DNA from 2 places in the Paenibacillus sp. MER TA 81-3 genome. Region 2 is predicted to be linked to the other one. Evidence: riboswitches for the same ligand, from Rfam matches in the RefSeq annotation. Region 2 holds a riboswitch; the other holds the start of a gene.
What was found. A riboswitch is a leader RNA that binds a small molecule or an ion and turns the genes downstream of it on or off. The one in region 2 is predicted to bind glycine.

Region 1 (9,630 bases), on a different contig from region 2:
AAACCAATTTCTCTGTATGTTTGAAATCGATTCGATTGATTATCATTAATGGATAGGAAAAATTGGACCACGACATCATCTCGATAAGCGATGCGCAATCCCTCATATTGGTACAGGTTAAACTGGATTTTGTCCTCTTTGCCGTACAGCTCCGTAATTTCTTGTTTAGTCATGCCTATATGTAACAAGTCTCCCGTTTTGGTGTCTATAATTTGAAGGTCGTCGCTTGTATATTGGTCAGGCTCGTATTGCGTTTTTATGACCGCTTCACTATCATCGGTGTTGAGAGATACAGTGAATAGCAATATTAAAATAATGATGCCAATGATGCTTGAATGCAGTCTAGTTTGTCTGTTCAATCGAATTCTCCTCAAGCATCACTCCGGTTACTTCATCCTCTTCCATCGCCACAAAATGATACTCGTCTCCCGGAATTTTAAGCAGCTGTCTCGCTGATTGGTCTAAGCCAATCGGTTTAAACAAGACCTCATATAGTAATTCCTCAGACTTGCTTATTTCTTCTGCTTTGCTTGTTAGTTTGTAGTTCATACACCTTACATCCATTCTAGTAATTTTTAAGGAGATCTGTCTTTTAGCTCTTTCCGTCTGTTAATTAGGTCGCAAATTGAAAAACAGCTCTGTTTTTCGCCTTGAGTATCATATCCGTATTCTCATCATCCCAAAATCGAATCAGATGGTCTTCCGCAAAACACTTGGAATATACTTTCGCATACGCTATCTCTAAGTTTACCAGCTGCCTTAACACAGTATTTCCTCTTTCAATTATAACAATATTTTTCATAAATAGAGCAACTTCATCAACATCAACATCAACATCAACATCAACATCAACATCAACATCATTATTAGTGTAAAATGATAAGTCAATTCCTTCAATCTCAAATCACTGTATCGTTCGTGATGTCTTCCTCGTTCATTTCTTTCTTAATATATGGTATTTCTAAGTTTTTTAAGCTTATGTTTATCGTAACCTTGTTCAGTATTTCTTCTTTACTAACTTCGAAATTTTGGTCAGAGATGTAGCCAAATTCACTGTACAGTATGCAGTCTATATGCTGTTAGCCGCCCAATCCGTACATCCTGCTCTCTATTTTCCATTGGGTCTTGCTTCGACCGTAGTAGCTCTTATATATGATTCCAGACACCACGTTCTATATCCTTTCTTGCGAATGCAAAAACACCCCCCACTGATCGCATAACGCGATTACTGGGAGGTGTCGCTTGCTATCTCGCTGCTTGTGCTTAATCGATAAGCTCCTGATATTTCTCCGCGCTTAACAAATGCTTGAGCGCTTCCTCCATGCTGCCTTCGATCTCGAGTTCGGCAAGCCAACCACCGTCGTAAGGCGCGCTGTTCACCTGTTCCGGCGCATCCTCCAGCCCGGTGTTCACCTTCGTAATCTTTCCGCTGACAGGACAATACAGCTCCGATACCGTCTTTACCGATTCAATTGAACCCATGCTGTCACCCGCAGAAAGCGTGGAACCGATTTCAGGAAATTCAATAAATACGATATCTCCCAATTGAGCCTGTGCATGATCGGAAATTCCGATGCGTACGGTGCGTTCATCGACGACGAAAGCCCACTCATGTTCTTCGCTGTACAATAAATTCTCTTTCACTTCACTCATGCTAACGCCTCATTTCTTCATCATAATTGTAGTTGGTAGTGTAGATACGCATGTAAAAAAAAGACAAGAAAAGGCCTTATTCGCCCTCTTCTCTGTCCTCGGTACCTGAGAGTTTGTGCTCGATCCTACCGATATGGACACGATCGAATTTACCCCTTGGGTGGCTAATGCGCTCTCCAGAGCTGCGTCAGATGACGGTACATGTACCTGAGAGATTAATTGCCAATCGGCAGGTTGGCAGCTTGCTCCTTCGGTGCCGGCACAAGGAACCCCGTGTCGGTCTCTCCCAATCATCTTCATCCGCGTTGTATGAATTTAACAAGGTTGCATTTTACATCAATCTAGGTTGTTCAAAAACACGCATCTATAGCGTAGTTCAGCCTTCGATATATGTCAATATTTCGGACAACATTTTTTTCAATCCGCAAAAAATGGATTGACAATGTGTGGAAGCATCAAGTAATAATGTAGGTATAACAACTGCACACGCGAATGATGGTAAGGGGAGAGATTACCGCACTCAGGTAACGCCGAAGGAGTAAGCCCATACGGGTGAATCTCTCAGGCAAAAGGACTTTTACCGGACGCATCTCTGGAGAGAACTCTTTCACTAGAGTCACCCAAGGGGAAACTCGGAACGTTCGCGTATGCGAATGCGCGAGGTAACTCTCAGGTACAAAGGACAGAGCGGAAGGAATACAGTAGGCGCAGGCATGCTGGCTTTCTTCTGCCTGTCTTTTTATTTTATCAATACCTAACTAATAAGACGATCGAGGTGAAGTCATGTCACAGTTAAAAAGAACACCGATATTCCCGTTATACGCCGACTATCCCGGCGCTCGCTGCATCGACTTCGGCGGATGGGAACTGCCGGTGCAATTCAGCGGCATTCAGAAGGAACACGAAGCCGTCCGCACTCAGGCAGGCTTGTTCGACGTCTCCCATATGGGCGAATTTATCGTAAGCGGTTCTTCGGCAGAAGCCTTTCTGCAGCACGTGACGACGAACGATGTCACCCGTCTCGTCGACGGGAGAGCACAGTATTCCCTCTTATGCAATCCGAACGGAGGCGTCGTCGACGATATTCTCATTTATCGGCTGGCTGCAAATCATTACATGCTGGTGGTCAATGCTTCCAACATTGACAAGGACTTCGCATGGCTTCAAGAACATCTCCCTGCCGACGTCGTCCTAGAGAATAAGTCTGACAGCACGGCATTGCTCGCGCTGCAAGGTCCTAATGCGCAAGCGATCGCGGCTCATGTTACGGACGCGCCGCTGGCTGAGCTGAAGCCTTTTCAATTTGTGAGGGACGCTGCCGTCTGCGGCGTGCGCGCCTTGATTTCCCGTACCGGGTATACCGGGGAAGACGGATTTGAGCTGTATGTAGCAGCAGAAGACGCGCCTCAGGTATGGACAGAGCTAATGAGAGCAGGCGAAGCGCACGGGCTTGTACCTGCTGGGTTGGGAGCGCGTGATACGCTGCGGTTCGAAGCGAAGCTTCCGCTATATGGGCAAGAAATATCGGCCGACATTTCGCCGCTTGAAGCAGGACTTGGTTTCTTCGTCAAGCTGGATAAGGGAGACTTCATCGGACGGGAAGCACTCGCCAGCCAGAAGGCTGATGGGCCTCGCCGCAAGCTTGTCGGAATTGAAATGATAGACAAGGGCATTCCACGCTCCCACTATCCTGTATTAATCAACGAGAATCCTGTTGGCGAGGTAACGACGGGAACGAAGTCCCCTACACTCAAGCGCAATCTAGGCCTTGCCTTAATTGATGCCGCTTACAGTGAGCTGGATACGGAAGTAATGGTCGAAATTCGCGGGAAGCAGCTGAAGGCCCGTGTCATCAAAGCCCCATTCTACAAAAGAGCGACGAACTAAACAGAAGGAGCGAATCCAACTATGAAGCATCGCTATATCCCGATGACGGCACAGGACCAAGTGGACATGATGAAGGTCATCGGCATCTCCTCCATTGAGGAACTATTTCAAGATATCCCTGCTTCCGTTCGCTATCCGGGCGTTCTGCCGATGTCCGAGGCGCTTGATGAAGCAGCCCTGCTGAAGCATATGAAGGAATTGGCGGATAAGAACGCCGACTTTGAACGATATACCAGCTTCTTGGGCGCCGGTCTCTATGATCATCATGTGCCTGTCGTTATCAATCACGTGGTGTCCCGTTCTGAATTCTACACGGCGTACACCCCGTATCAGCCTGAAATTAGCCAAGGTGAACTGCAGGCCATCTTCGAGTTTCAATCGTACATTTGTGAATTGACTGGTATGGCTGTGGCCAATGCCAGCATGTACGACGGTGCTACTGCTCTGGCAGAAGCAGGCGCACTGGCCAGCGGAGCGACGAAGCGCAAGGAACTCATCATCTCGCGCGCTGTCCATCCAGAAGCCCGCCAAATCGTGCGCACGACTGCGCGCGGTCTGAATCTCGATGTCGTGGAAGTCGATTACAAGGACGGCGTCACCGATCTGGAGGAGCTGCAAGCTCTTGTGTCGGAGGACACCGCAGCCGTCATCGTTCAATCGCCGAACTTCTTCGGCTGCATTGAGGATTTGCGTGCTATCGAGCCGATCATTCACAGCAAGAAAGGATTGCTCGTCGTCAGCACCAACCCGATCACCTTGGGGCTGCTGGAAACGCCGGGCAAGCTGGGCGCGGACGTCGTGGTCGGCGATGCGCAGCCGTTCGGCATTTCAGCTTCACTTGGCGGCCCGACATGCGGCTTCTTCGCAGTGGCAGAACCGCTCATGCGACGGATGCCGGGACGGATCGTCGGACAGACGAAGGATATCGATGGCAAACGCGGATTCGTCTTGACGCTGCAAGCCCGAGAGCAGCACATCCGGCGCGAGAAGGCAACGTCCAACATTTGCTCCAATCAGGCGCTGCTTGCGCTGTGTGCATCCGTTTATTTGTCGACAATGGGCAAGACAGGAGTTCAGCAAGTCGCGAACCTGAATGTGCAGAAGGCTCATTACGCCGCTGGCGTATTCGCACAACAATCCGAGCTCGCGCTCGCATTTAACGCGCCTTTCTTCAATGAGTTTGTCGTTAAGCTGCCTGATGGCGCAAATATAGATGACGTTCAAGCAAAACTGCTGGATAACGGTTATATCGGTGGATACGACCTGGGCATAGCCTATCCTGAACTGCAAGGTCATATGCTCGTCGCTGTTACCGAGCGAAGAACGAAATCCGAAATCGATCAATTTGTGAACCGATTGGAGGCATGTCTATGAAACCGGACAAAAAGCTCATCTTCGAACTCAGCAGACCCGGACGTGTCGCCTATTCTCTGCCTGAGCTCGATGTTCCCGAGGTCAATCTCGGAGAACTGATTCCCGAATCTATGCTCCGCAGTCAACCTGCCGAGCTGCCTGAAGTGTACGAGGTTGATGTAATCCGCCATTATACCGAGCTTTCGCGCCGTAATTTCGGCATCGATAATGGCTTTTATCCGCTTGGTTCCTGCACGATGAAGTACAATCCGAAGATTAACGAAGATGTAGCCCGCTTCACCGGCTTCGCGAAGATTCACCCGTATCAGCCGGAACAGAGCATCCAGGGAGCATTGGAGCTGTTATATACGCTTCAGAACGATCTCGCCGCGTTAACAGGCATGGACCAAGTGACGCTTCAGCCTGCGGCAGGCGCCCATGGCGAATGGACGGGCTTGATGATGATTCGCGCCTACCACGAGAGCCGTGGCGAGACCCGAACGAAGGTCATCGTGCCAGATTCCTCGCATGGTACGAACCCAGCTAGCGCAACGGTTGCCGGCCTCGAGACGATTACGATTCAGTCCGACGACCAAGGACTGGTTGACCTTGATGCGCTCCGTGCTGTCGTCGGTCCCGATACAGCCGCGCTTATGCTGACGAATCCGAGCACGCTCGGCTTATTCGAAGAGCATATTGTCGAGATTGCCGAGATCGTCCATGAAGCAGGCGGCCTTATTTACTACGACGGCGCGAACTCGAACGCGATTATGGGCATTACCCGCCCGGGAGACATGGGCTTCGACGTCGTGCACTTGAACCTGCACAAGACGATGAGCACTCCGCATGGCGGCGGCGGTCCGGGTTCAGGACCTGTCGGCGTGAAGAGCAAGCTCATTCCGTTCCTGCCGAAGCCAATCGTGGCCAAGAAAGAGGATGGAACGTATGGATTTAACTACGACAGGCCCGAATCCATCGGCCGCGTTAAAGCATATTACGGCAACTTCGGCATTCTCGTTCGCGCCTACGCGTATATCCGCACATATGGGTCGGAAGGGTTGCGCCAAGTGTCTGAATGCGCCGTGCTTAATGCGAACTATATGATGCATAGACTGGCGCCTTATTACGAAATCCCTTACCCTGGCGTGTGCAAGCACGAATTCGTCATGTCAGGCAGAGGGCTGAAGCAATACGGTGTTCGCACGCTGGATGTCGCCAAGCGTCTGCTCGACTTCGGCTTCCATCCGCCAACCATCTACTTCCCGCTGAACGTCGAGGAATGTATGATGATCGAGCCGACTGAGACGGAAAGCAAAGAAACTCTCGACTCGTTCATCGACACGATGATTCAAATCGCGCAGGAGGCAGAACAGAATCCGGAGCTGCTGCTCAATGCGCCACACAATACAGACGTTAGAAGACTTGACGAGACGCAAGCTGCACGCAAGCCGGTCTTGAATTGCGCATGTAATTAATAAATAAGAGGCTGCGCCTTTGATTGGAATGTGAACTTTCCCCGTCAAGCGGACAGCACTAAAAAAGCCTCGATTAAACAACCTTAGTTCGGTATTGTCCCGGGCTAAGGTTGCTTAGTTTCTTTTGAAAACGTCCACTGTTATCGTCAGCCAGGTTTAGTCCGCCAGCAACTTGAACGTATTCGCCATACCTCCAATAAGAACACCGTTCATCCCATCCAACACGATAAATAATCACATATCTAGTTATATGGAATAAAAAAAAGAAACCTTGACCTCTGCGGTCAAGGTTCTTTCTGTGAATCGGAAGCGACTAACTCCATTACAATTCATAAAATATCGGCCGCTCCTTCAAAAATGGAGTCAGGGTGTTTTGGCAAAATACCGGCATCCTCTCCCGCATCTTTGGATGAACCGCGCTGTTCATCATATGAAACGAATAGTAGCCGAGGATGTGCAGCAGCATGAACCCTTCGAGCAGTTCCAGCGTACCGCTTCGGGGGGCAGAATACTCCGATGCATACCCCTCCATGAAGTCATCCCGTGCCCGGGAAGGAACACTCAGTGCGCCGGCGGCCCCATCATACAAAAAATAGCCTTGTCCGTACAGGCAATAATCAATGATGGTGAATCCCCGTTCAGTCACAATGACGTTGCCTCTGTTGATATCGGCATGGATAATCCCCCATGTGTCGGGACTGCGCTCATAAGTCTGGAGACGGGAATTGATCATTGCGAATGCTTCGCTCACTGTGTCGTAGTCCGCTGAAGTAAATATACCGTGCTCGCGGCCGAACTTCAGCCGCTCCAGCATGGCTCTGTTCTCATCGATGCTGGCGTAGGCAGGTCTGTCACAAGTGAGCTCCGATGCATAGCCACTCGTATAGCGGTGCAGCATGCCGACCTGCTGTCCGTATTGAAGGACAGCATCCCTCGATGAGAAATCGTCCAGCTGAGAATCCCGTCCCTCCAGCCACTGCAATACCGTGCACTGGATATAGGTGTCCCCGCAAGCAACCCGGGTAACAAATTCTCCCTCACGATTACGGACAGGCTCCTGAACGTTCAATGTGGAGTTCTCTCCCAGCGCTTGCAGCAGCTGCATCTCCCCATTCAGTCCAGCCTCGGAATGCTGCAGTCCATGAAGCTCGTCATGGACAGGCTTATGAATCCGCAGCAGATAGGACAACCCACTGACTCCGTCAGTGATCTTATACGTCAAATTCTCATTGTGACGAATAAACTCGATGATTGGCGATTGTACTGCATAAGACGACAATGCTTCGGTAGCGATGGAATGATTATCCATACGTATCACCCTCTTTACTTGAATAGTATCGGTCTGTATTCTGGCCAGGGAAAATCATTGACCCTACCCGTCCAGCCATGCAATCGTTACTTGGTTGTAAGAAGACTCTGTTCACAATCGGGCGAGACAAGGATTCTAGTATACTTCAAGATTCTACAACCGTTGAGGAGCAGCCTCTTCTTCGATGGTTATGAGTGCAGCTCGATACGGTAATGAGAGAGTACACGTCTCTCAGTAAACCCGGCTTTTTTATACAGATGAATCGCCTTCTCATTATGCATATCGACACATAAAGAGATTTCTTGAATCCCCTTGTCCTTAAATAGAAATTGTAAAGCGTGTCTCAACAGTGCTTCCCCCATGCCATGGTGACGATATTCCGGCGAGACCGCAATAAATTCGATATTCCCTTCCTGGAATTCCGGATTGGCTTCCACATAAACGTATCCTTGCAGCTTTCGATCCGCTGTCGTACAGACGAACACTCTATGATCGGTGTTGCGTCTGTTCAGGATGGTGAGTCCGTCATAATAAGCCGATGGGAAGCAAGCCTGGTGGAGATAGACAAATGGCTCGTACAGGTCTGCTTGAATCTCTTGAATATCAACCTCGTCTGCGGAATGTTCAGATAATAGAGATGGCGTGGCGAGAAGAATGAGGTGCTCTCCTCTGTTCTGTCCCCCGACACGGCTTATGAATTCGGCGGCATACCGATGATTCACATCATAAAATCCCGATATCGCGTTCACCTGCTCCTTCACCACAGCTACAGATTGATGCCACAGCTCTTCAGCCACATCCAACCAATCTTCCGCTCGTATGAACGGCCCCCACATCTCAGCTTCCCGTTCCTCCTCATCGATGTCGAAGCCGATCGTCCCGATCATTTCTCCAGCTCGATAAGCTGTCCAGAATGTTTTGCCAATGCTGTCAAAAGTATCATGCAAGGCGGATTCGATTTCATCCTTTTCCGTCCCGCAATACCCTACATGATGTGTCTCTTCCTTATTGAGATCCGCAATAAATTCAGCCAACTCGGCAGCATTGCCGCTAGGACGAATCGTAATCAATTCAATCTATCCTTTCCATTTTCAAATGATAGATGTCGTACCTTAGTTCTGTTGGATTTCATCCATTAGTTTGAGGTATAAGATGCGGTGACAAGCTGTTTCATTGGAAAGAGTCCAACAGATTTTCGTTCAAATCGTATTGAGGTTATGATTGAGCATCATTTGATTGGAAGATTTCCAATCAAATGATGTTATTGTATTGAAATGAGTAGATTCTACTGCACGTTATCCAATGGACTCAATGGTAGGCAGCATGAAGTATTGCAACAATGCTAAAGCAAGACAAAAAAAAGGAACTGGCTTGCAAACCATCGTCTTGCAAAGTCAGTCCCTCTTCACCATGCCTTATTATTTTTTCTCACGGCTGATATAGAAATTGACACGGTCGCCTTTCTTCGCTGCAGCGCCTGCTTCAGGCTCTTGCTTGAACACCTGACCTGGCGCTTGCTCCTCGTTGTTCTCGAGGACGAAGCTATACCGAAGGCCTGCCGCGAGTACCGCCTTCTCCGCTTCTTCCTTCGTCAGACCAACCAAACTCGGCACCTGACCCTCCGCAACCGGCTGTCCCGAGGAATCCGTCGCTGTACCCGTCTCGCCTCCATCAGGCGTTGTTCCTGGCGTCGTCGTATCTGGTGTCGTACCCGGAGTAGTCTCAGGAGTCGTTCCCGGAGTCGTGTCTGGATTGGCATCCGTGCCTGTATCCGTTCCTGAACCGGTATCCGGATTCGCAGCAGCGCCTGAATTGTCCGGCTTCGTGCCGGTTGTCTTGTCGCCAGCGCCTGTTCCGGAAGATGAGTCGGTAGATTGTCCGCCATTCTTCGACCCGCTGTTATCCGTCGATGTTCTGTCGTCAGTCGATGCTTCAGGCTGATTCGAGCTATCG
Region 2 (9,630 bases):
TCATGCCCGCCCGTTTCGTGGCCCAAGCTGGACCAGGCCAGCAGGCCCCGTTGGGCATGAGCGGGAGGAAGACTTACGATACCCGTTTTCAAGCCTATCTGGGCTGTTCCGTCAATCGGGATGGTATACGGACCGAATTCCGGCTTCCCCCACTTAACGAGCGGCGGTATCATGCTCAAGTCTGGACGTTTCACTCTCGCTCTGTCTTCAGCGCTTAAAAAACCGTCGTACAGATCGCTTACCATCTCCTGAAAAGCGTCAGTGGCATCCGCGTTGTAGCCTTCACCGTTCTGCAGTATGGTTTGTGCGATATCGAACAGTAGAAAGGCTGGTCCTTCGCGACGGGGATCGTGAATTAAAATGTCGGTGAACCCTTCTGGACCCAGTTGATCCAGCGCTTTAAGGAATGGTTCAACGACTGCGTCCCGGTACAGAACAGGCAGCTTTCTGCGTACTGCCTCCAATCTGCCGCGCAGTTGGTGGTAATCCGTCGGGTCAGGCGGGCCGGGAATATTGGAAACGATGGCCTTTCTGACATCTTCAACACATTGCGGAAGGTTCCTTATATCGGGTTCGAACGTAACTTCTCCGTTCGTGAGCACATCGTTTCGTTCAAGCATCGTACATCCTCCGTTATATAAATTTATTTACATATGTAACTTATCCCACATAAATAAAGTTATCCCTAAAAACAGAATACTAGTACAAATATATAACAGTGAACAAATAGAGTTGTGCAAATCTCATATCGTCTGCAATGAAACGAATAAAAGTTTTCAGCCGTTTTAGGTCCAAATATGCCGTATTTGTTGTACCTCTCCATCTGCAAATTCAATCAAGAAAACATCAGGATTCGTCAGTTCCATGCACGTCTCGAAACCGAATCGAGCATCGTAACGCTGCAGCAGCAGTGTCATTGTAATTTGGTGGGTAACCAATAGATGCGTTTGTTGTTCACCGCCCCGTAAAAGTTGATCTACCAGCTCGCTAACCCGCTGCTGCACCTCGTGATTTGACTCTCCCTGGGGAAATTTCTTTTCCGGGTGTTCGAAATGCACACGTAATTCGGCCAGGATGGCCCCTATATCTTCATTACGGCTGACATTACCCAAATTCAGCTCCTTTAATTTGTCATTGATAGACACCGAAAGCTGTAATTTTTCAGCGATGATGTTCGCCGTTTCACACGCACGACGGTAGGGACTAGAGAGAAGGTTATCTGTACTTACTACACCTTGGCGCTGTAAAAACTCACCTAGCAGCTTCGCCTGTTGAACACCTTCTCGCGTAAGAGGCGTGTCGGGATCATTCAATGTCAGGCCCTGTTGGGCCCTACAATGGCGTATGACATATAGCTTGGTTGACATTGGGTATTTAGCCACTCCTCTATTTGAAATAAGTATCGTGCCAGACCTATTTTAGACTTGGAGCAGTTATTTATTCACGATATAGAGCACTCCGACAAATACCTTGAATGTCGGCTTCGCTGAAAATGTCAGACCAATGCCCATGTTCTTGTTACAAACCATTTTATTACATATAAGATTATTTTATGGAATTGATAAGTATAACTTTTATATCAGTCGCACAGATTAACCAGAGGAGGAGATTTGAATTCATTAATTGTATGGAGGTGTCGATTTGCAAACGGACAAACGGGCTGATTTATTAGCTCTTTCATCTATCCCTCTCATCATGACGTTAGGCAACTCCATGTTAATTCCTGTTCTTCCTGAGATACGGAGGCAATTACATGTTAGTACATTCCATACCAGCTTGCTGATTACCAGCTATTCAGTCATGGCGATTCTACTCATACCCATTGCCGGATATTTATCCGATCGGCTAGGTCGCAAGGCAGTCATTATTCCCAGTCTTCTCATCGCGGCGATGGGAGGCGCAGTATGCGGCGCAGCTGCGGTATGGATGGATAACTCCTATACCGTCATATTATTAGGTCGCGTGCTGCAGGGAATCGGAGCGGCGGGCGCCATGCCCATCGTGCTGCCTCTGGTCGGTGATATGTTCGACAATGAGAAAGACGTCAGCAGCGGACTTGGCATGATTGAGACGGCCAATACTTCTGGCAAAGTATTAAGTCCTATATTGGGATCCGCGTTGGTTGCTATTGTCTGGTATCTTCCATTCTGGTCTATACCAGTGCTCTGCTTCATCTCCATTACATTGGTCCTCTTTTTTGTTAAGAAGCCGCAGAAGCCTGAGAAAAAGCCTGTTCCTATCCGAATATTTCTTCATACAATCCTTCAGTTGTTAAAGGATAATTTCAGATGGCTCATGGCGTTGTTTATGATCGGAGGCATCGGCATGTTTATGCTGTTTGGGCTGCTGTTCTTTTTGTCTGAAACATTAGAGGAGATGCATGGTTATAAGGGCATTTTGAAAGGCTGCATCATGGCCATTCCATTAGCAATCTTGAGTGCGGCTTCCTTTATGACCGGCAAATGTATCGGGGAAAATAAAGTCTGGATGAAATGGATCGTATGTGTAGGATTCGGATTGTCAGCCGCTGCAGTGGGGGGATGTTTACTGTTCGATTCCGTAGCCGCAGTCATTACATGCCTGAGTGCAGCAGGGTTAGGCATTGGAGCATCTTTGCCGTGCCTGGATTCCTTTATAACTGATGGCATTGAGAAGGAACAGCGGGGGACAATCAGCTCCCTTTACAGCAGCATGCGGTTTGTGGGTGTGGCAGCAGGTCCAATGGTTGCATCACTCTTGTTGAAAACATCGGACAAAATTTTATTTTCGACGATGATTGCAGTCGGTGCAGTTGCGGCAATGCTAGCGCTCTTCGCCATTAGAGTGAGCACCTCTGAACCCAGCTTGCGCACCTGAAAATCTGTCTAATGGGGGGCGATTGGAAATTTTGCGGTTTGTATATTCTTTTATCAAGACGGATTGTCAAGCTAAGTGCGACAGTTCACTCACGAATGATTCTTACGCCGTTTTCCACCCAAGACATTTTCTTGGTCGGTTATTAATCAATTCTATTGCATGTGAAGTTCTTCCTCTGTGATCCTAGCAAAGTCATGTCCCTTGGGAAAGAACTCTCTGAGGAGCCCATTGGCATTCTCATTGGTTCCTCTTTGCCATGACAAATAGGGATCAGCGAAATAGACCTTCGCCGTCTGAAACGTGGGCGTAGGATAGGACTTAGCTACTTTATCAAATGTTTCTTCCATGGAAGAAGCAGTGCGATCAGACATCTTCACAGCAAGGTACAAGCGTGTCTTACACTCTGCAAAGGTAGCTACGCAGGCTTTGCTTTTACCACGACTGGATACGACCGTATCGAGTTCCCAATGCCCAAAGCTCTCACGCTTTCGTACTTCCTTGGGACGCTGGCTGATTGTTCTTCCGATATTGAATCGTCCGCGTGTTTCTGCTGGTTTGCGGCGTTTTCCTTTGTGTCGAAGAACTTCAATGCTCCCTTGTACCAGAAGGCCATGTCAAGCTGACTCGGTTAGGAAATATATAAAAGAAGGTGGAGATGCAGTTACAAGTGAATGTAATGAGTTGTTAAATAATTTAACACATAAGGTGTAAAATATGTACACAATTGAAATTAATAAAATGCGTATTGATTTCTACAACGCTTCTAATGGTTTCATTGTTAATTCAAATTACAAAGATGATTATATAATCAAATTACCTTAATGGTATAATTGCTACGTATAAACAGCACTATGAATATTGAAAAGAGGAGCTGGTTATCATGAATTTCCGCCGCCTTGGCAATAGCGGGTTGAAAGTGTCTGCATTAGGATTAGGGACGAACGCATTCGGGAAACGTTCCGACAAACAGACCTCGGTCCGAATTATACATAAGGCTTTGGATCACGGGATCAATTTCATAGACACGGCCAATATTTATGCGAACACCGAATCGGAGCGAATTATCGGACAGGCATTGGAAGGAAGACGTCATAACGTGGTGTTGGCGACAAAAGCCGGGTTAGTTCGCGGGGAAGGTCCGAATGATCGCGGGTCGTCGCGTTACCACTTGCAGCAAGAGCTGGACAACAGTCTGATGCGGCTGAAGACGGATTATGTCGATCTCTATCAAATCCACACGTTCGATCCCCATACACCGCTGGAAGAAACGTTAAGGGCGTTGGACGACATGGTTCGTTCGGGAAAAGTACGTTACATCGGGGCATCGAATTATGCGGCTTGGGAGTTGATGAAGGCTGTAGGCATGAGCGAGCACCTTGGATTGAACCGCTATGTGTCCATTCAGACAAGCTACTCTCTCGCCGATCGGACTCCAGAGCAAGAGCTCGTCCCTCTATGTCAGGATCAGGGGATTGGCATCATCCCGTATTTTCCGCTTGCCGGTGGTATTTTGAGCGGGAAATACAGTTCTACGGAAGCGGTACCGGAAGGCTCGCGGGCGGAAACCGATCCCAACTTTAGTAAGTTCCTTAATGATGACCGCATTACTCTGAGCAGAAATATTAGCAGTGTTGCTCACGACTTAGGCTGCACTCCCGGTGCGCTTTCCCTGTCTTGGCTCATTCACAGACCTTCCGTGTCAACGGTTATCGTAGGTGCTACAAAGGTTGAACAACTAGAGGAGAATCTGCACAGCATATCGATAAAGCTTGATGCAAATCAACTGGAAGAGCTGGATCAAATCAGTTATCCTTTCCGTTATGGAGAGCCGTTCGCTGTTTACCGCTTGCCGGAGTAGTAAAATTTTCCTGATTCGATAAAATGAATGGCACCGCGGGTTCATCTCGTCTCTTCATGAGACGAGATTTTTTTATCATCCTGGAGGCCCATATCATAATGCTCTATAGGCAGAAAAGGGAGAAATACGCATAATGTACATTTTTATTGCATATTCATTGCATATATTCATGAACGTGCATAAGCGAAGGTTAAAGTGAGCCTCCGGGGATATATTACCATTTAATCAGCCTTGCGAAATGATAGTCTGTTCTCTATAATGTAGTATAAAACTTTATAGCTGGATGAAGTTTACGGGAGACAGGCAGCAGTCTGGCCGAAGGGGTAAAGCTCTCAGGCGCTTGATTTATCGAATGATGAATTCGAATGCAATGCAAGCAGGACCGTAGATGGACAGGACTCTGGAGAGACTCCGTCATGGAGCACCGAAGGGGCAATACGGGTGATTTCACACGTTAAAACTCTCAGGTAAAAGGACAGGGATTGCAGAAGTGCAGGCATCGTTTTGCGTTGGAATTGTGACTAGTTTCACTTATCCTCGTATTTGCTATTCTGCAAAAATGTCCCCGGAGTCAAATCAACCGATTTGGCTCTTTTTCATGTCGTTCGGCAATAAATAAAGATCATGAGGGGAATTTCTATGCACATGTTAGAACAATGGTTAGGCAGCGTGAATCGTTTTGTATGGGGGCCGCCGCTTCTTATTTTGTTGGTAGGAACGGGAATTATATTTACATTCCGCCTTGGATTGTTGCAGGTGATTCGTCTGCCTCTTGCCCTGAAGCTCGTGTTCAAAGCTAAAAATGAAGGCGAAGGTGACGTAACCAGCTTTGGTGCGCTAGCTACCGCTTTGGCGGCAACGATCGGTACGGGCAACATTGTCGGGGTAGCTACTGCGATTAAAATAGGTGGACCTGGTGCGTTATTTTGGATGTGGTTGGCAGCGTTCTTTGGAATGGCAACCAAGTATGCAGAAGGACTATTGGCCGTAAAATTTCGGAAGATTGACGATAATGGACAGATATCAGGCGGCCCCATGTATTACATTGAAAAAGGTTTGGGCATTAAATTTAAACCGCTTGCCGTTTTCTTCGCCGTGAGCGGAGTATTGGTTGCACTGTTTGGAGTGGGCACCTTCCCGCAAATCAATGCAATCGTGTCTTCCGCGCAGTCAAGCTTGGGCATCCCCGTAGTGGTTACGGCGGGTGTTGTGACTCTTTTGACAGCATTGGTGACAATTGGGGGGCTCAAGAGCATCTCGCATGTAACGACCAAAGTCGTACCTGTGATGGCCATTATTTATTTAATAGCGAGCAGCATTGTCCTTATTGTTTTTGCGGATCAGATTCCTCATGCGCTGTCGCTCATATTACATGGCGCCTTTAACGCGACAGCAGCAGGGGGCGGATTCCTAGGCGCAACGGTCATGATGGCGATTCGGAATGGTATCGCAAGAGGTGTATTTTCCAATGAATCTGGTCTGGGCAGCGCTCCGATTGCGGCAGCTGCGGCAAAGGTGAAGTGGCCTGCGGAGCAAGGGCTTGTATCCATGACGGGCACATTTTTCGATACGATTATTATTTGTTCTCTGACGGGATTGACATTGATTATAACCGGGGTTTGGAACGGGTCGACTGATGGGGCAGAGATGACCCAAGCGGCGTTTGATGCAGCTATGCCGTATGGATCCATCATTTTGATGTTTTGCCTTATACTGTTCGCTTTTACCACGATTCTAGGCTGGAATTATTACGGAGAACGCTGCATGGAATATTTATTTGGAGTCAAATCCATTCTGCCTTACCGCATCGTGTTCATCGTCCTGATCGGTCTGGGCGCGTTCATCAAGCTTGAGCTGATTTGGCAGCTCTCGGACATTGTGAATGGCTTAATGGCTCTGCCGAACCTCGTCGCACTGCTAGGTCTATCCGGTGTGGTTGTGACGGAAACCCGTCTTTATCTGAAGCATATGAAAACACATAAAAAGTGAGAGGATGAAAGGTCGGAGCTGCTTCATTTGTTGTTCAATCTGTTATCAAGAGTGGTACCGCGAGTTCATCTCGTCTCTTAGGGAGACGAGATTTTTTTATGTAAATCAAGGCATCTTGTTAATTCTGTGCTGTGAACATTGGACAGATGGAACCAAGCATGAGAAAATAAGAACCTGACATTGAGAATCATTCTTACTCATATGGAAAAATTATTATGCTTAGATTTAGATGAAGCTGGAGGAAAGAGAAGTGGACGAAGGGAAACATCATATTTTTTTACATAAAGCATTGCTTCAAATCAAACAAATCGAATGCATAGCAGTCGATGCTACGTCGGGCTGGGAGAGACATGAGCTTGCTTCTCATACCTTATTGTTCGTGACGGAGGGTCACGGAAAATTATACATGAACGATGAACTTCAACCGATAGATCTATCACGGAAATCCGTTTATTTGTTGCCTGCTGGCTTCGTAGTTGCAGCTGAGAGCGACCCGACTCAATGTCTGAGTCTGTACAGAATTGCGTTTGACATGTTTCGCGTTACGGAATGGACCGAGCTGAGAAGAGTGTATGAGAAGGAGTTAACGCTTCCCGAACATGGGGAAATACGGGTCAAGCAGTACCAACGCGTTCGGCATCTGATTCAATTATTGACTAGGGGCAGAGCTTCTCTAAACGAAATGGAAGATTCACGCAAGCAATTGTACTTGCATGAGCTGCTGTGCGTACTATTGGATAACAAAGCGGCGCCTATTTCCGAGCGCACCGAAAAATCGCTGGAAGGCACGATTCAGTACATGCAGCAGGCTTATCATACGGATATCACCCTAGGGAAGCTGGCGGACATGGCGGGTATGCACCCCTCGTACTATTCCCAGCTTTTTAAACAAAAAATGAAGAAAAGCCCAATCGAGTATTTGACCGATTTGCGTATGAACCAGGCAAAGGAGCACTTGCTGGTATCGCGCAAGAAAATTCGTGACATCGCCCGTGATGTTGGATATAAAGATGAGTTTTATTTCAGCAGGAGGTTCAAAGTGTGCAATGGCATAGCGCCAACCGTGTACATTAAGAAACATCATAGCAATATCGTATCTCTTTCGCATCCTTATACCGATCATTTATTAACACTAGGCGTAAAGCCATTCGCAACACACATCGATAAGGAATCGCCATCCATGACCAAGCCGATCTATGATCGGGCATGGGAAGCCTACAGACAAACTTTATTAAAGCAAAAGCCTGATTTGATTTTATGCAAGGACCACATTTCGCTGCAAATGAGAAAGTATATAGGTGACATTGCACCGATTGTGACGATTCCCTGGACGCGATTGGACTTGTTCGGACATTTGCATGAAATAGCCCGGCTTGTGGGCAAAGAACAGGCAGCTCAAGAGTGGATAGAACGCCACGAACAGAGATCGGAACGCGAGCAAAAAAAAGTAAAAGCGGTTATCGGCGATGGAACGGTTGGGCTGCTTACGCTTGTCGATAACAGAATGAAGCTTTATGGCGCACGAAATATCGGGCATGTGTTTTACCGTTCCTTGCAGTTAACCCCCCCGGATCGGATACAAAAAGAAATGGATAAGCATATGCCTGGTACGGTTTTTAATTGGACGTCTGCAACCACAAAAAATCTATCTGATTACGAAACCGATCATCTTTTCATCGTGGTCAAGACGGAAGGAGAGGCAAAAAGCAGATTAAAAGAATGGCAAGCGAGTGAGAGCTGGAACCAGCATCCGGCGGTCAAGCATAATCGGGTATATGTATTGGATTGGGACAAATGGATGGTATATGCTCCGCGTTCTATCGATCAGCAGTTGGACGAAGCGGTGACGCTGCTCACGGCATTAAGGTGAAGATAATCCAAATTCAAATCTAAAGATATGACATGGATTTTTCAGAGGAATGATATCATGATAATGATTATCATTATCATCCTACATAATAATTCAACTCAAAGGGGTTTTTTCGAAATGTTTACACGCCATCGGACCATGATGTTTACTTTCATATGTTGTTTGCTAGTAATGGTTGTTACGGCTTGCAGCGGGGCAGCGTCGACGAATACACAAGGCGGAACGGATCAAGCAACACTGTCTCAAGCTGATGCCATCGATAATAAGCAAGATGCCAAAGCAGCAGGATCAGACAAACGGATTGCGGTGCTATCCATTCCTTTTACGAGCGATTTGCTTGCTTTGGGAATTACTCCGGCAGGTGCTGTCACCCAAAAAGGAAAGGAGTTTCTCCCTCATGTAGCTGATCTCATGAACAACACACAAAATTTAGGAAATTCTCAAGATCCCAACCTTGAAGCGATCGTGAGCATTGAACCAGACCTTATTATTGCACAGGAGGAGCTTATACAGGGGAAAAAGGAGGAGCTTGAGAAAATTGCTCCAACGATTGTGCTTAATTTTAGAAATTCGACCTGGCAAGATCAATTGTTGCAGCTCGGCAAGGCGACAGGACGGGAAAAAGAAGCTGACGCGTTTATTTCCAACTATAATCAAGAAGCCGCCAGTGCGAAAGAAAAGGTTAAGCAAGCTCTTGGAGATGAAACCGTGATGGTTCTGCGCGTGCTCAAAAAAGAATTCAGAGTATACGGGCTAGACCGTAATTACGGCTCGTTGCTTTACGAAGACTTGGGGATTAAACCTGCCAAAGGATTGGAAAACATGGGACAAGGAAAGGAAGGACCGCAAGCCATATCCAGAGAACTGCTGCCGGATTTCGATCCTGATCATATCTTGCTTGAGGTTTCCGTCGACGCTGCCGCACAGCAGCTGTTCAAAGAGTTGGAGGAGAGTGCTATCTGGAAAAATATGAAGGCCGTCAAAAATGGCAATGTGCATGCGATTGAACAACAGCCATGGTTGGATTATTCGGCGATAGGCCAGCTTAAATCTTTGG

Region 1: another riboswitch for glycine. It lies ahead of gcvT (glycine cleavage system aminomethyltransferase GcvT); the one in region 2 lies ahead of M3650_RS18420 (alanine/glycine:cation symporter family protein).

The regions. Positions count from the first base shown of each region.
Region 1 is NZ_JAMAWB010000027.1:56,970-66,599, forward strand. It holds gene M3650_RS27380 (hypothetical protein) at 1-359, opposite strand, end outside; gene M3650_RS27385 (hypothetical protein) at 343-549, opposite strand; gene gcvH (glycine cleavage system protein GcvH) at 1,264-1,653, opposite strand; glycine riboswitch at 1,840-1,952, opposite strand; glycine riboswitch at 2,146-2,240, shown strand; glycine riboswitch at 2,241-2,349, shown strand; gene gcvT (glycine cleavage system aminomethyltransferase GcvT) at 2,437-3,540, shown strand; gene gcvPA (aminomethyl-transferring glycine dehydrogenase subunit GcvPA) at 3,562-4,914, shown strand; gene gcvPB (aminomethyl-transferring glycine dehydrogenase subunit GcvPB) at 4,911-6,368, shown strand; gene M3650_RS27410 (phosphotransferase enzyme family protein) at 6,691-7,677, opposite strand; gene M3650_RS27415 (GNAT family N-acetyltransferase) at 7,866-8,747, opposite strand; gene M3650_RS27420 (PASTA domain-containing protein) at 9,096-9,630, opposite strand, start outside.
Region 2 is NZ_JAMAWB010000012.1:86,749-96,378, forward strand. It holds gene M3650_RS18395 (hypothetical protein) at 1-620, opposite strand, end outside; gene M3650_RS18400 (histidine phosphatase family protein) at 786-1,367, opposite strand; gene M3650_RS18405 (MFS transporter) at 1,642-2,856, shown strand; partial or broken gene M3650_RS18410 (IS30 family transposase) at 2,959-3,446, opposite strand; gene M3650_RS18415 (aldo/keto reductase) at 3,737-4,714, shown strand; glycine riboswitch at 5,105-5,203, shown strand; gene M3650_RS18420 (alanine/glycine:cation symporter family protein) at 5,354-6,703, shown strand; gene M3650_RS18425 (helix-turn-helix domain-containing protein) at 6,954-8,573, shown strand; gene M3650_RS18430 (ABC transporter substrate-binding protein) at 8,745-9,630, shown strand, end outside.